One region of the Variovorax sp. 05L425 genome, then DNA from elsewhere that is predicted to be linked to it. Evidence: riboswitches for the same ligand, from Rfam matches in the RefSeq annotation. Region 1 holds a riboswitch; the other holds the start of a gene.
What was found. A riboswitch is a leader RNA that binds a small molecule or an ion and turns the genes downstream of it on or off. The one in region 1 is predicted to bind glycine.

Region 1 (6,312 bases):
CGTAGAAGAAGATCACCCAGCCCAACTTCAGCCCGATGGCGCCGTTCAACGGCTTTGCCAGCGAGAGGATCACGATCAGCGCCATGCCACCGAACTGCACCAGCGCCCAGGGCAGCGCATTCCCGGTCCTGTGGCAGACGGCCGCCGCCAGCAGGCCGCCGACCATCGTGAACCATGCGGCCGGCCATCCGGCGCGTGCGCTGACTCGCTCGCAGACCACCAGGCCGACCAGGCCCGAAAAAGCCACCGCCATGCCTGCACGGTCGGCTGCCAGGCGCATGCCATCGGACTGCAGGTGATAGAAGGCGGACCCGGCAGCGGTCAGGATCAGGCCGGCAAAGAACACCCAGGCGCAATCGAGCGCATTCACGGGAAGGTGAGCGCCCGCTTGGGGCAGCGGTGAGGCGTCGAGCGCGTCTTCGTGCGCGCGATCGAGCCAATGCAGCCAGCGCAGGCCCCAGATGCCGATCGCGACGAAGGGCAGGTTGCTCAACACATCCATCGCATTTGGCAGGCCGTGCCAGGCATGGCGATCGGCGAACGGCGCCCCGGCGAGGCCAGAGGCCGGAAGGACCGGCCCGGCGATTGCGGCCAAAAGGAGCAGCGCGAACAGCGAAACGAGGCAACGTTCACGGTTGGAGAAGGACGACAGTGGCATGACGGACTCCGATGAATAGCTCGATGGGCGCAATCTAGGTTGCCGACCCCCTCCCTGGCATCGAGAATCGATACGGAGCACTTTTTCACCACCCCCGGTATCAGCCGGCAATACCACCACCTCATGAGCACCACTGTCGATCTGGTCGTCGCCCTCAAGAACGAACTCAAGAACGCCCACATGACTTACGCGGATCTCGCCAAGTCGCTGGACATGGCCGAATCCAGCGTGAAGCGGATGCTCGCCAAGGGCGACATGCCGCTGACGCGGGTCGACGCGATCTGCCGGGCGCTCAAGATCGATTTCGCGGAACTCGCCCGCCGCGTGGCGGACGCCCAGCCCTTGCTCAAGGAACTGACGCTCGAGCAAGAAAAAGCTGTCGTCAGGGACAAGAAGTTGTTGCTGCTCGCCATCTGCGTGCTGAGCCAATGGACGCTGGAGCAGATCGTCGCCGCCTACCGCATCACCGAGGCCGAATGCATCGGCTACCTGGCGCAACTCGACCGCATCGGCATCATCGAGTTGCGTCCGCTGAACCGCTACCGCCTGAAGCTCGCCAAGACCTTCCGATGGCGCCCGCACGGCCCGGTGATGGATTTCTTTCGCGAGAACGTCGTGCTCGACTACTACCGCGGCGGCTTCGACGGCCCGGCCGAAGGCCTCCTGTTGGTGCATGGATCGATCAGCAAATCGCTGGCGCCTGCCTTCCTGGACCGCCTGCAGCGCGTTGCACAGGACTTCGCCCAGCAGCACCAGACCGACCAGAAGCTGTCGCCCAAGGAGCGGGAGGGCTACACCCTGCTCCTGGGCATGCGCAACTGGGAGTTCGAATTGTTCACGCGTCTGCGCAGGGCCTGAAACACACAGAAACCGGTTTCCTCTATAAAATTCGCCCCGCAGAAAAGCGGACGCATTCGTCGTCCCACCGTTGGCGCAAACTCCCATGAACGCTCAGGTGAACCGCAACAGCGGTTCGGTGACTGCCTCACATTGATCAATCGCCGACTGGAGAGACGCCACGCGACGTGGTGCACCGACGGAGCAAATCCGCTGCATGGCGCAGCGAATGAAACTCTCAGGTAAAGGAGACAGAGGGAGCGGCAGTCTGAACCCCGGGTCTCGGCGCTTTGCACAGTAAGCACCAACACCCGCCGTTCATGCCATCCCAAAAGGATTCGGACATGCGCGTGGTTGTGCTCGGCGCCGGTTTGCTCGGTGTAACGACGGCCTATTACCTTCAGCAACTCGGTCACGAGGTGATCGTGGTGGACCGCCACGCGACCCCCGCCGCCAAGGCCCGGGGCCGGGCCGAACCCAGCGAATCTGCGATTGCGCTGCAACGCTCCGAAGCGTATTCGGCCTATGCGCGACGAACAGAAGGCGGCTGGTCCCGCCTGCGCGCAAAGGTGCGTCATCGCATCGCCAAGCTGCTCGACCGAGCCATTGGCGAACCGGCGAAACGCGACCCGCTTGAGCACATGGTGCGTCTCGCCGCCTACAGCCGCGAGAGCGCACGTGCGCTGCGTGACGAGGCCGGCATGTCGCAACGGCCGCGCTCGAACGGGCTCATGAACTTCTTCACCGACGCCCAAGCCTTCCATGGGCGCATGGCCCGCGCACCCCACTGGTCCGAACTCGGCTGCGAGGAACGTCTGCTCTCCGCCGAAGAGGCCACGGGCCTGGAGCCTGCATTGCATGCCGTCGGCAGCAAGCTCGCCGGAGCGACTTTCTCGCTCGAGGACCCGGCACGCGATCCCGCCCAGTTCGCGGCAAGCATCGTCTTTCTTTGCCGCGCGGCCGGTGTGCGCTTCATGATGAAGCACACCGTGGTCTCGCTGAAGACGCGTGACGGCCGCATCAGTCATGTCGACCTGCTGGATGCACAAGGACAACCCACCACCGTGCGCGCGCAGTCCTATGTTCTCGCCCTGGGCGCATCGAGCGTTCCGCATGCGGAAGACCTTGGCATCGACATGCCGCTGAATTTCGTTCGCGAGTACATCGCCACGATGCCGGTCAGGGACGCCGCGCACGCACCGCACATCGCGCTGCACGACCGACAGGGCAAGCTTCGAATCGCACGCGTCGAGAACGCCAACGGTGTCTATCTCCGGGTTTCTTCCACCGTGCGCGTGAGCCATGACGAGCAGAGCGAGCCAGACTCGGACCGCTTCGAAGCGATCCTCAGGCGCATCGAGGCGCTGTTTCCCGGCATGACTGACACCGCGCAGGCTTCGTTCGAAACCGCCATGCACGCGGTGAGCCGCAATCGGCTGCCAATGGTCGGCAAGACGCGAGTCCCCAACCTGTTCCTCAATACCGCCCCGGGCACGGCGACATGGACGCACGCCTGCGGCGCGAGCAAATCGATCGCCCGTATCGTCAGTGGCTTGCGGCCCGAACTCGACTTCGCCTTCAGAGGGCTGTAGCCAGCCGGGCGCGGCGCCCCTACAATCGCCGCACTGCAGGAGAGCGGGCCGCTTGGCGGCCCCACCGAAGGCGCAAACTCCCATAAACGCTCAGGTCGGCTCGCACAAACGAGCCTGTACTGCACCAACTGTCAGAGCCGTCTGGAGAGCCATCACACCACGTGATGCACCGAAGGAGCAAACCTGTTGCGGGCGCAACGGGTGAATCTCTCAGGTACCGAGGACAGGGGGAGCGGCAACTTGGACGCACGGTCCGGTTGCTTTTCTTTTTCACAGCATCCGTTTCCGTTCGAGCCAAGCGCTGCAACCTTCGAGGGTTCTTGAAATGCGCGTGATCGTTCTTGGCGCCGGCTTGCTCGGCGTGACTTCGGCTTACTTCCTCCAGCAACTCGGCCATGAAGTGACCGTGATCGACCGGCAGGCCACACCTGCTGCCGAAACCAGCTTCGCCAACGGCGGCCAGATATCGGTGAGCCATGCCGAGCCCTGGGCCAATCCGAGCGCGCCGCTGAAGGTGCTGCAATGGCTCGGCAAGGAGGACGCTCCCCTGCTCTTCCGCCTCCGCGCCGACATGCGGCAGTGGCTCTGGGGACTGCAGTTCCTGCGCGAATGCACGCCGGCGCGCACCCGCCACAACATCGAGCAGATCGTTCGCCTGGGCACCTACAGCCGCGAAACGCTGCAGCAACTGCGCCGCGACACCGGTATCGCCTACGACCAGCGGACCCAGGGCATCCTGCACTTCTATACGACGCAGAAGGAATTCGACGCCGCTCTGGCGCCAGCCGAACAGATGCGCGCATTGGGCTGCGATCGCCGCGTCATCTCGGCAGATGAAGCAGTGAAACTTGAGCCCGCGCTGGCGCACGTCCGCCCGCAACTGGCCGGCGCCACCTACACCGCCGAAGACGAATCGGGCGATGCGAACCACTTCGCGCGCGAACTCGCGGCGCTGGCCAAGGCCGCAGGTGTTCGCTTCCTGATGAGCCACACCGTGACCGCTCTTCGTGAGGCCGGCGGAACGATCGACCATGTGGAAGCGACCGATAGCGAGGGCCGGTTCCAGCGCATCCGGGGCGATGCCTTCGTGCTGGCCATGGGCTCCCTGAGCCCGCTGCTTGCCGCGCCGCTGGGCATCCGCCTGCCGATCTACCCGGCCAAAGGCTATTCGGTCACGATGCCGGTCGTGGACGCGCCCAAGGCCTACCAGGTGTCGTTGACCGATGACGAATTCAAGCTCGTCTTCTCGCGCTACACCTCCGAAACCGGCGATCGGATGCGCATTGCAGGCACGGCGGAGTTCAACGGCTACGACCGCGACCTGAACCGCGTGCGCTGCGAAGCCATCGTGCGACGGGTCGAACAATTGTTTCCGGGTGCCGCCGACGCCACGCAAGCTCAGTTCTGGACCGGGCTGCGCCCAGCGACGCCGAGCAACGTGCCCCTGATCGGCGCGACGAAACTGCCGAACCTGTTCCTCAACACCGGCCACGGCACGCTGGGCTGGACCCATGCCTGCGGCTCGGGCAAGTCGATCGCACGCATCGTCAGCGGTCTCGCGCCCGAGGTGGATTTCAGCTTCACCGGCGCGCGCGCAGAAACGAAGCCTCAGTCGTCGCTGGTGAAGACCGTCAAGACGCCGGTGTAGCCATACAGGTGGTGCCGCGCAATCTCGCCGGCGGCGAAGAAGCCGACCAGCGGCACATCGCCCAGCGCGTGTCGCACGATCTGCAACTCGGCGCCCGGCGCGCCGAAGTGCGGGCCGCCGCGGCCTGAGCAACTCACGTAGACGGCACCGGCGATGCGGCGGGCCGGATGCGGCGCCGCTTCGGCCTCGCCGGCCGCCACTGCGCGCGCGGTGGCCAAGGTTTGCTCCTCGGGCTCCAGTTCCTCCCGGATTTCGGCGCACACACGCATGAGGTCGGAGCGCGCGGCCTGCGCGTTGCGCCGGCAGAAGCTCAAGCGCATGCCGACTTCGGCCACGTCGGCAATCGCCACGCCGCGACGCGTCGGGTCGAGGCCAATGATGTGCCGCACCCGGACATCGGCACCCAGGTCGCGCGTACGACGGACGCCGTCGCTGCCGGCCTCGGCCAGCCCCACCAGCGTGGCACGCACCGCGTCCACCGCATGCTCGGGCGCGTCGAGGGATACGTTCAGATCGTCCAGCAGCACATCGAGTGCAGGCTCGCCATCGAGCGTCAGCAGCAGGTTGCCATCGACCTCGGTGATTTCACGCTCCTCCGACACGGGTTGGCAGCCCTGCGTGACGCGCGACACCAGACGCACGCCTTCGCCGAACACCACGCCCGACAAGCCCCCCGAGAAAACGCCGCCCACGGCGCCATGTCCCGGGATGTTGCCGTTGCCGCCGACCGCGAACTGCAAGGAGCCGGCGCGCCCGGACGAGAGACCGCCGAACAGGTAGCCGGTGTCGGTGCGATCGGCCATCTCGGCGATCAGTTCGCCGAGTTCCGGCGTGCGCGGGTCCGCATGCACGAGCGCCGTGTTCGCCGCGAAGCCGCTCATCTCCGAATTGGCCAGAGGCGCCACGCCGGAGAACACGCGGTATTGATCGCTCGGCAATTCGCAGAGCATCAGGCTGAGTGCCGGCTCGTCGAAATACTCGGCGTTGTTGGCCGCCACGCCGACGCCCACGGTGCCGGACCAGTCGGTGATCTCGGGCAGTTCGGCGCTCAGATGGTCGAGGATTTCCTGCGCGTCGGCAGAGTAGTGGTCGGTGATGTAGAGCAGGCCCAGCGTGGGCGTGTGTGCGTAGTCGGGCAACGCCATTTGCGCCCGCAGTTGAGCGAGCACGAGTCCGGCAGCCATGCGCCATTGCGGATGGGTGGCGTGGCCGGAAGGAAAGAGCTTCATGCGCTCGGCTTTCTGTGCGGGAAGGGGACGACGGTTGTCAGTGTCAGCGCGCCCGCTTGCGCGCCGAAGTCGACGACTTGCCGGCCGCGACGGCGCTTCGGCCGGCGGCTGGCCTCTTCTTGGTTGCGACAGGGGCAGGTTTGCGCACTGCCTTGCCGGATACCGGCGCCATCGCCCGGTCCATGGCATCGGACAGCGGTTGGGGCACGGCCGGCATCTTCAGCTGGGATGCTTCCTGCAAGGCAGAGCTGGCAATCTGCTGGAATTGCTGCGTGAGCGCGCCCCACCACTGAAGAGGGTCCACAACGCCTGCCGCATCATCCGACGGGCCGTCAGCCTTGGCCTTTG
Region 2 (6,312 bases), on a different contig from region 1:
GAGTTCGTCGAAACGCGGCATCGGCGTGCCCGCGGGCACGAACAGCGCCCAGAGCGTCTCGATGTCGGCGCGCGTCGTGGTTTCGTCGAGCGAAATGCCCAGGTGGTTCTGCACGCGCAGACCCAGGTTGATGCAGGCGGCCTCGGCGCGTTCCACGATCTTCGCGGTGTCTTCGCCGGTCTTGACGGTGAGCGTGTCGAACGCCGTCGCGTTGATCAACTCGCGGCCCATCTGTTCGAGACCTTGCGCGAGGATCGACGTGAGTGACGCGACGCGCTGCGCGATGCGACGGATGCCCTCGGGTCCGTGGTAGACCGCGTACATGCTGGCGATCACCGCGGGCAGCACTTGCGCGGTACAGATGTTGGACGTCGCCTTCTCGCGCCGGATGTGCTGCTCGCGTGTCTGCAGCGCGAGGCGGTAGGCGGGCTCGCCGTGCGTGTCGACGCTGACGCCCACGATGCGCCCGGGCAGCGAGCGCTTGAATTCGTCGCGGCATGCCAGGTAGGCGGCATGCGGGCCGCCGTTGCCCATCGGCATGCCGAAGCGCTGTGTGCTGCCGCAGACGATGTCCGCATCCCATTCGCCGGGCGGCGCGAGCAACGTGAGCGCGAGCAGGTCGGCCGCTACGCAGAAGGCTGCGTCGAACTGGTGCGCGTGGCCGGCGAGCGGTCGCAGGTCGTGTACGTGACCCGTCGTGGCGGGGTATTGCGCCAGAACGCCGAAGAATTCGCAGCTCGCCATCAGGTGGGGCAGGGTCTCCGACACCGTGCTGACCCGTACCTCGATGCCCAGCGGCGCCGCGCGCGTCTTGATGACCTCGATGGTCTGCGGGTGGCAGTCGCCCGATACCAGGAACACGTTGCTCTTGCTCTTGACGCTGCGGCGCGCGAGCGTCATCGCCTCGGCCGCCGCGGTGGCCTCGTCGAGCATCGACGCATTCGCGATGGCCATGCCTGTCAGGTCACAAACCATCGTCTGGAAATTGACCAGCGCCTCCATGCGACCTTGCGAGATTTCGGCCTGGTAGGGCGTGTAGGCGGTGTACCAGGCGGGGTTCTCCAGCACGTTGCGCAGGATCACGCCTGGCGTGTGGGTGCCGTAGTAGCCCTGTCCGATGAAGCTCTTCGCCACCTTGTTCTTCGCGGCGATGGCCTTGAGTTCGGCCAGCGCGTCGGCCTCCGTCACCGGCGCAGGCAAGCGCATCGGCCGCGTGCGCCGGATGGCCGGCGGCACGATGCCGTCGATCAGTTCGGCCCGCGTGGCCGAGCCGATCGCCGACAGCATTCGCGATTCGTCAGCAGCTTCGATGCCAATGTGGCGCGCAATGAATTCCTCGGCGTTCTCAAGCTCGCTGAGCGAAGGGAAGAGGGGCAGGACGGGTGTCGACATGGATGGAGGGCTCAGGAGGGCAGGGGACCGGGGTTAGTTCAGTTTTCGGCTGCGAACTTTTCGTACGTGGTGTCGTCGAGCAGGCTTTCGAGTTGCGTCACCTCGCTGACGCGCACCTTGAAGAACCAGCCTGCGTCCATCGGCGCGCTGTTGGCGAGCGAGGGGTCGGCGCGCAGCGCTTCGTTGACTTCGGTGATTTCGCCGGAGACCGGCATGAAGACGTCGGCGGCGGCCTTGACCGACTCGACCACACCCGCGACCTCGCCCTGGGCGAAAGTCTTGCCCACTTCAGGCAGATCGACGAAGACCACGTCACCCAGTGCGTCCTGCGCGTGGACGGTGATGCCGACGGTGACGAGCGTCGCGTCCGCTTCCTGGCGAACCCACTCGTGATCCTTGGTGTACTTGGTGGTCATGAACAAAAGCTCCTTGAGATAAGAAATCGGAACGAAATCGGCAGGACTTGAAGATCGGGTCTCAGCCGCGGAAATAGCGCGCCGGGACGAAAGGCATGGTGCTGACTTCCATCAACACCGGCTTGCCGCGCACCATCGCCTGGATGCGCGTGCCGGGCTCGGAATAGGCCAGCGCAACGTAGGCCATGGCGACGGGCCGGTCGACTGTGGGGCCGAGCAGTCCGCTGGTCACCTGGCCGATGGCGAGGCCTTCGAAGGATTCGAGCAGCGTGCCGTCGCGCACCGGAACACGCTCCAGCGCGACGAGGCCCACGCGTTTGCGCTTGAGGGTGTCGTGGTCGAGATGGCCCGCCGTGCCGTCCGCGGCAGTGAGTTGCGCCAGCACCTTGGCCGCGCCCGGGAAGCCGCCTTCGCGCGCACCACCGGAACGTCGCACTTTCTGCATGGCCCAGACGAGCGAGGCTTCGACTGGCGTGGTCGTCTCGTCGATGTCGTTGCCGTAGAGGCAAAGCCCGGCTTCGAGCCGCAACGAATTGCGCGCTCCCAGGCCGATGGGCTTGACCTCGGGTTGCGCGAGCAGCAGCCGCGCAAGGCGTTCGGCGTCCGCGGCGCCGACGGAGATCTCGAAGCCGTCTTCGCCGGTGTACCCGCTGCGGGTCACGAAAGCCGGAATGCCGCCGATCTGCACGGCGCCGCCGGTCATGAAGACAAAGCGCTCGACGCCGGGCGACAGACGCGCCAGCGTCGCGGCAGCCTGCGGTCCCTGAAGCGCGAGCAACGCGTGGTCGGGCATCGGCAGGACCTGGCAACGGTGCCCGATCTTCGCGGTGATGTGCGCGATGTCGGCCTGCTTGCAGGCGCCGTTGACGATCACGAACAGCGAGTCGTTGCCCTCGTTGAAGAACATCAGGTCGTCGAGGATGCCGCCGTCGTCATTGAGCAGCAGCCCGTAGCGCTGCTTGCCGGGCGCCAGGCCGATCACATCCACCGGCATCAGCGTCTCGAAGGCGGCCGCGGCATCGGGGCCGGACAGGCGCAACTGGCCCATGTGGGAAATATCGAAGAGCCCCGCAGCCTCGCGCGTGTGCTTGTGTTCGGCCATGAGGCCCGCCGGGTATTGCACGGGCATCGAGTAGCCGGCGAAAGGCACCATGCGCGCGCCGAGTTCCACATGCAGGGCGTGAAGCGGGGTCTTCAGAAGATCGTCAGTCGATTCGGAGGCCAAGGCTCTCTCCAAAAGGGGGCAGTCCAGATCCATGACCGAAGCCATGGGCCACCCCTGCTGTCCGCTTTACCTGAGAGATTCACCCCACGATCGGGGCTTGCTCCTTCGGTGGACGAGTCCGTCGTCGCGACGGGTCGTCTCTCTCCAGCAAGGAAACGCCCTGAATGCGGGCGCTTCGCCAGTCCTTTTGCCTGAGCGTTCGGGCCCGCGCTTCGATGGGACCTGCGCCTTCGGCGGCCCCGACGCGGCGGGGCTCTCTCCTGACTGCGCGAGTGTAAGGGATCGAAGGCGTGCCCAACGGCGAATTCAGTGAAGTTGCTGCACCGGAAGAAGCCTGTCGATGCGTTCAGTTTCAAGTTTCAGTATTTGCGACGCATCAGGTATTCGATGCACTCGAAGAATGCCTCGCTGAGCAGGGCCAGCACCGCCGCGGGTATGGCCCCGGCGACCAGCAGTTCGCGATCGTTGAGTGCCAGGCCGGTCACGATGCGTTCGCCGAAACCGCCCGCGCCGATGAAGGCCGCAATCGTCGCGGTGCCGATGGCGATGGTCGTCGCCGTCCGCACGCCGGCAAGGATCGTGGGGAGTGCCAGCGGCAGCAGCACCACCCGCAGGGTCTGGCCGCCGGTCATTCCCAGTGCGGTCCCTGCCTGCCGCAACCCGACCGGGACTTCGGCCAGGCCGGTGACCGTGTTCCGCATGATCGGCAAGAGCGAATAGAGCGTGAGCGCGATCAGCGCCGGCACCAGGCCGATCGCGCCGACGGCCGAGATCAGGATCGCCAGCAGTGCGAGCGAGGGAATGGTCTGCAGCAGGCCCGTGAGCCCCAGGACGAGCGCACGCGCGTTCAGGTGCGGAAAAACGAGGACTCCTAACGGCACCGCGATCAGGATGGCGACGCCGACCGAGACCGCCACCAGCAGCAGATGCTGACGCGCGAGGCGGACAAGGTCGGGGCCGAACAGCTTGGCGAGGAAACCCCGTGCCGCGGCCTCCTTGGGGAGGGCGGAGCCGGTTGTCTTGGCGGCGGGTGCCTGGGCGACGATCTTGCTCTGCGCCAGGAAGTCACGCGCGATCGCGTCGAACGCCACGCCCTGCAATTCGGCACGCGCATTCATTGCGATCATGGCGTGCTCGTCGACGCGGCCTTCGAGTTTCTGCAATGCCGCCCACGCCTTGGGCAATCTTGTCGGCACGTCGAGCCGGTAGAGCACCACCGCGTCGTAGCGAGGGAAATATTGGCGGTCGTCCTCGAGCACACGGAGGCCGAGATGATCGATCTTGGCGTCGGTGGTGTAGATGTCGGTGACGTCGATCTGCTTCGCCGCGATGGCGTCGTAGGCGAGCCCATGATCCAGCCCCGTCGGCGTCTGTGTGAAACCGTATCGAGCAGCCAACCCTTGCCAGCCGTCGGCGCGGCCGATGAATTCGTTCGACAGTCCGAGCTTCAGTTCAGGATGGCTGGCGAGGTCGCTCAGGCTTCGCACGCCGAGGCGGTCCGCATCGGCCGCGCGCATGGCGAGCGCATAGCCGTCGTTGAACCCGAAGGGAATCGCCGCGCCCAGGCCCAGCGGCCGGAGCGCCGCGTTCATGTCCTCGAGCGTCATCGACTGAGGGCTCTTGAGGATCTCCAGGGCGATGGTACCGGTGTATTCGGCATAGAGATCGATGCTGCCGGAACTCAAGGCCTCGTAGACGATGGCCGTGTTGCCGAGTCCCTGCCGGACCACCGGGGGGGTGGCGGTATGCGGCGCCGCAGTCTGCGCGAGAACCTCTGCCAGGATGTACGACTCGGTGAATCGCTTGGAGCCGATGCGAAGCCCGTCGGCCCCGCCTTGCGCGTGCGACGGCGTGGGGTTGCCCAGAAGGCCCATAAGGCCCAGCAGGCCCAGGCAGGCCAGGGTGGTGACCCAGATTCGGCGCAGTGGACGCATCGACCCAGTGTATCGGCGTCATGGCGGCGAGGACCATCCGATGCACAGGCTCCTTCTCCTACAAAGGATGGTGCGCCGTGCCGATGCTGCACTGCAGCGGATGAACGCAGAATGAACAAGTGCGGATCAACTATGTTCGACGCGGTGAAGGCAAGCCCCTGTTGCTGGTCCATGGCCTTGGCGGCACCTGGCGGTCGTGGCGGACCGTGCTGACGCCGCTGGCCGCACAGCGCAGTGTCGTGGCGATCGATCTGCCGGGTTTCGGCAAGAGTCCGGAGCTGAAAGGCGAAGTCTCCATTCGCACGATGTGCGACGCGGTCGCTCAGTTTCTGCATGAACACGACTTGGTGGGCATCGATGCCGCCGGCAGTTCGGAGGGGGCGCAATTGATTCTGGAACTGGCGCGGCGCGGCGGCGTGCTGGGGGCGGTCGTCTCGTTGGGGCCTGTGGGCTTCTGGGAAGGATGGGAGCGCCACGCCTACCGGGCCTCCGTCTGCCTCTCGTGGCGGCTGGCGCGCGCGCTGCAGTTCGCGATGCCCGCGATCACGACGCACGAATGGTCGCGCGTGCTCCTGCTGAGGCAGGTATCGGCCCAGGCCGCCGGCCTTTCGCCTTCGATGGTTCTGGACGAAATGCGCAACTGGGCCTCGGCATCGTCGTTCAGCATGATGCTGAAGAGCCTGGTGCAAGGGTCGCCGCAGGAAGGCGTGGCGGCCGGGAGCCTGGACAAGCAACTCGTGATCGGCTGGGGGCGCTTCGACCGGATCTGCTTCCCGAGGCAGGCCGCTCGCGCGCAGGCGCTTTTCCCCGATGCGCACATCCATTGGTTCGAGCGATGCGGCCACTATCCGCATTGGGATGCGCCGGAGGAAGCCGCACGCCTGATACTTGCGACCACGGCCGACTGAACGGCGCATCCGGGAAACACGATGGCAAAAGAGAAAGTCGAAAAAGACGCGCATCCTCTGCCCGACGTGCACGGCGCACGCGAACTGCCTTCGGTCGTGGTCGAGGGCTACAGCCTCCAGTTGCGCGACAAGGACGGCTTCATCGGCGACCAGGCCAGCCAGACCGCCTTCAGGGAACTGCTGGAACGCTGGCGCCGTCGTCGCCGAAAGAAGGGAAACGACCCGCTGGGCGGTCTTCATTCCACGGAGATGAGCAAGAAGATGCTCGACCAGGCGCTCGGCGAAAAGGCGTCCGAGGCGGCGGACGTGGTCCACGCGGTCATCGAGGAATTCGCGGAAGAACTGGCCTGGGTGATCGATCGTTTCATGCGCCAGCCGTCATGGAAAGGTGTCGAGCGCGTCGTCATCGGCGGCGGCTTCCCCGAAAGTGACGTCGG

Region 2: it holds a riboswitch for glycine, as region 1 does, so the genes downstream of both, gcvT (glycine cleavage system aminomethyltransferase GcvT) here and AC1DN9_RS07955 (D-amino acid dehydrogenase) in region 1, are expected to answer to the same signal.

The regions. Positions count from the first base shown of each region.
Region 1 is NZ_JBFTNY010000005.1:113,015-119,326, forward strand. Features, by position in the region: gene AC1DN9_RS07940 (hypothetical protein) at 1-658, opposite strand, end outside; gene AC1DN9_RS07945 (helix-turn-helix domain-containing protein) at 782-1,516, shown strand; glycine riboswitch at 1,654-1,760, shown strand; gene AC1DN9_RS07950 (FAD-dependent oxidoreductase) at 1,816-3,087, shown strand; glycine riboswitch at 3,114-3,214, shown strand; glycine riboswitch at 3,219-3,324, shown strand; gene AC1DN9_RS07955 (D-amino acid dehydrogenase) at 3,413-4,735, shown strand; gene AC1DN9_RS07960 (FIST signal transduction protein) at 4,696-5,964, opposite strand; gene AC1DN9_RS07965 (PhaM family polyhydroxyalkanoate granule multifunctional regulatory protein) at 6,008-6,312, opposite strand, start outside.
Region 2 is NZ_JBFTNY010000002.1:235,186-241,497, reverse strand. Features, by position in the region: gene gcvP (aminomethyl-transferring glycine dehydrogenase) at 1-1,392, opposite strand, end outside; gene gcvH (glycine cleavage system protein GcvH) at 1,431-1,808, opposite strand; gene gcvT (glycine cleavage system aminomethyltransferase GcvT) at 1,870-3,033, opposite strand; glycine riboswitch at 3,081-3,191, opposite strand; glycine riboswitch at 3,207-3,306, opposite strand; gene AC1DN9_RS03320 (ABC transporter permease/substrate-binding protein) at 3,393-4,907, opposite strand; gene AC1DN9_RS03315 (alpha/beta fold hydrolase) at 5,087-5,875, shown strand; gene AC1DN9_RS03310 (ROK family protein) at 5,897-6,312, shown strand, end outside.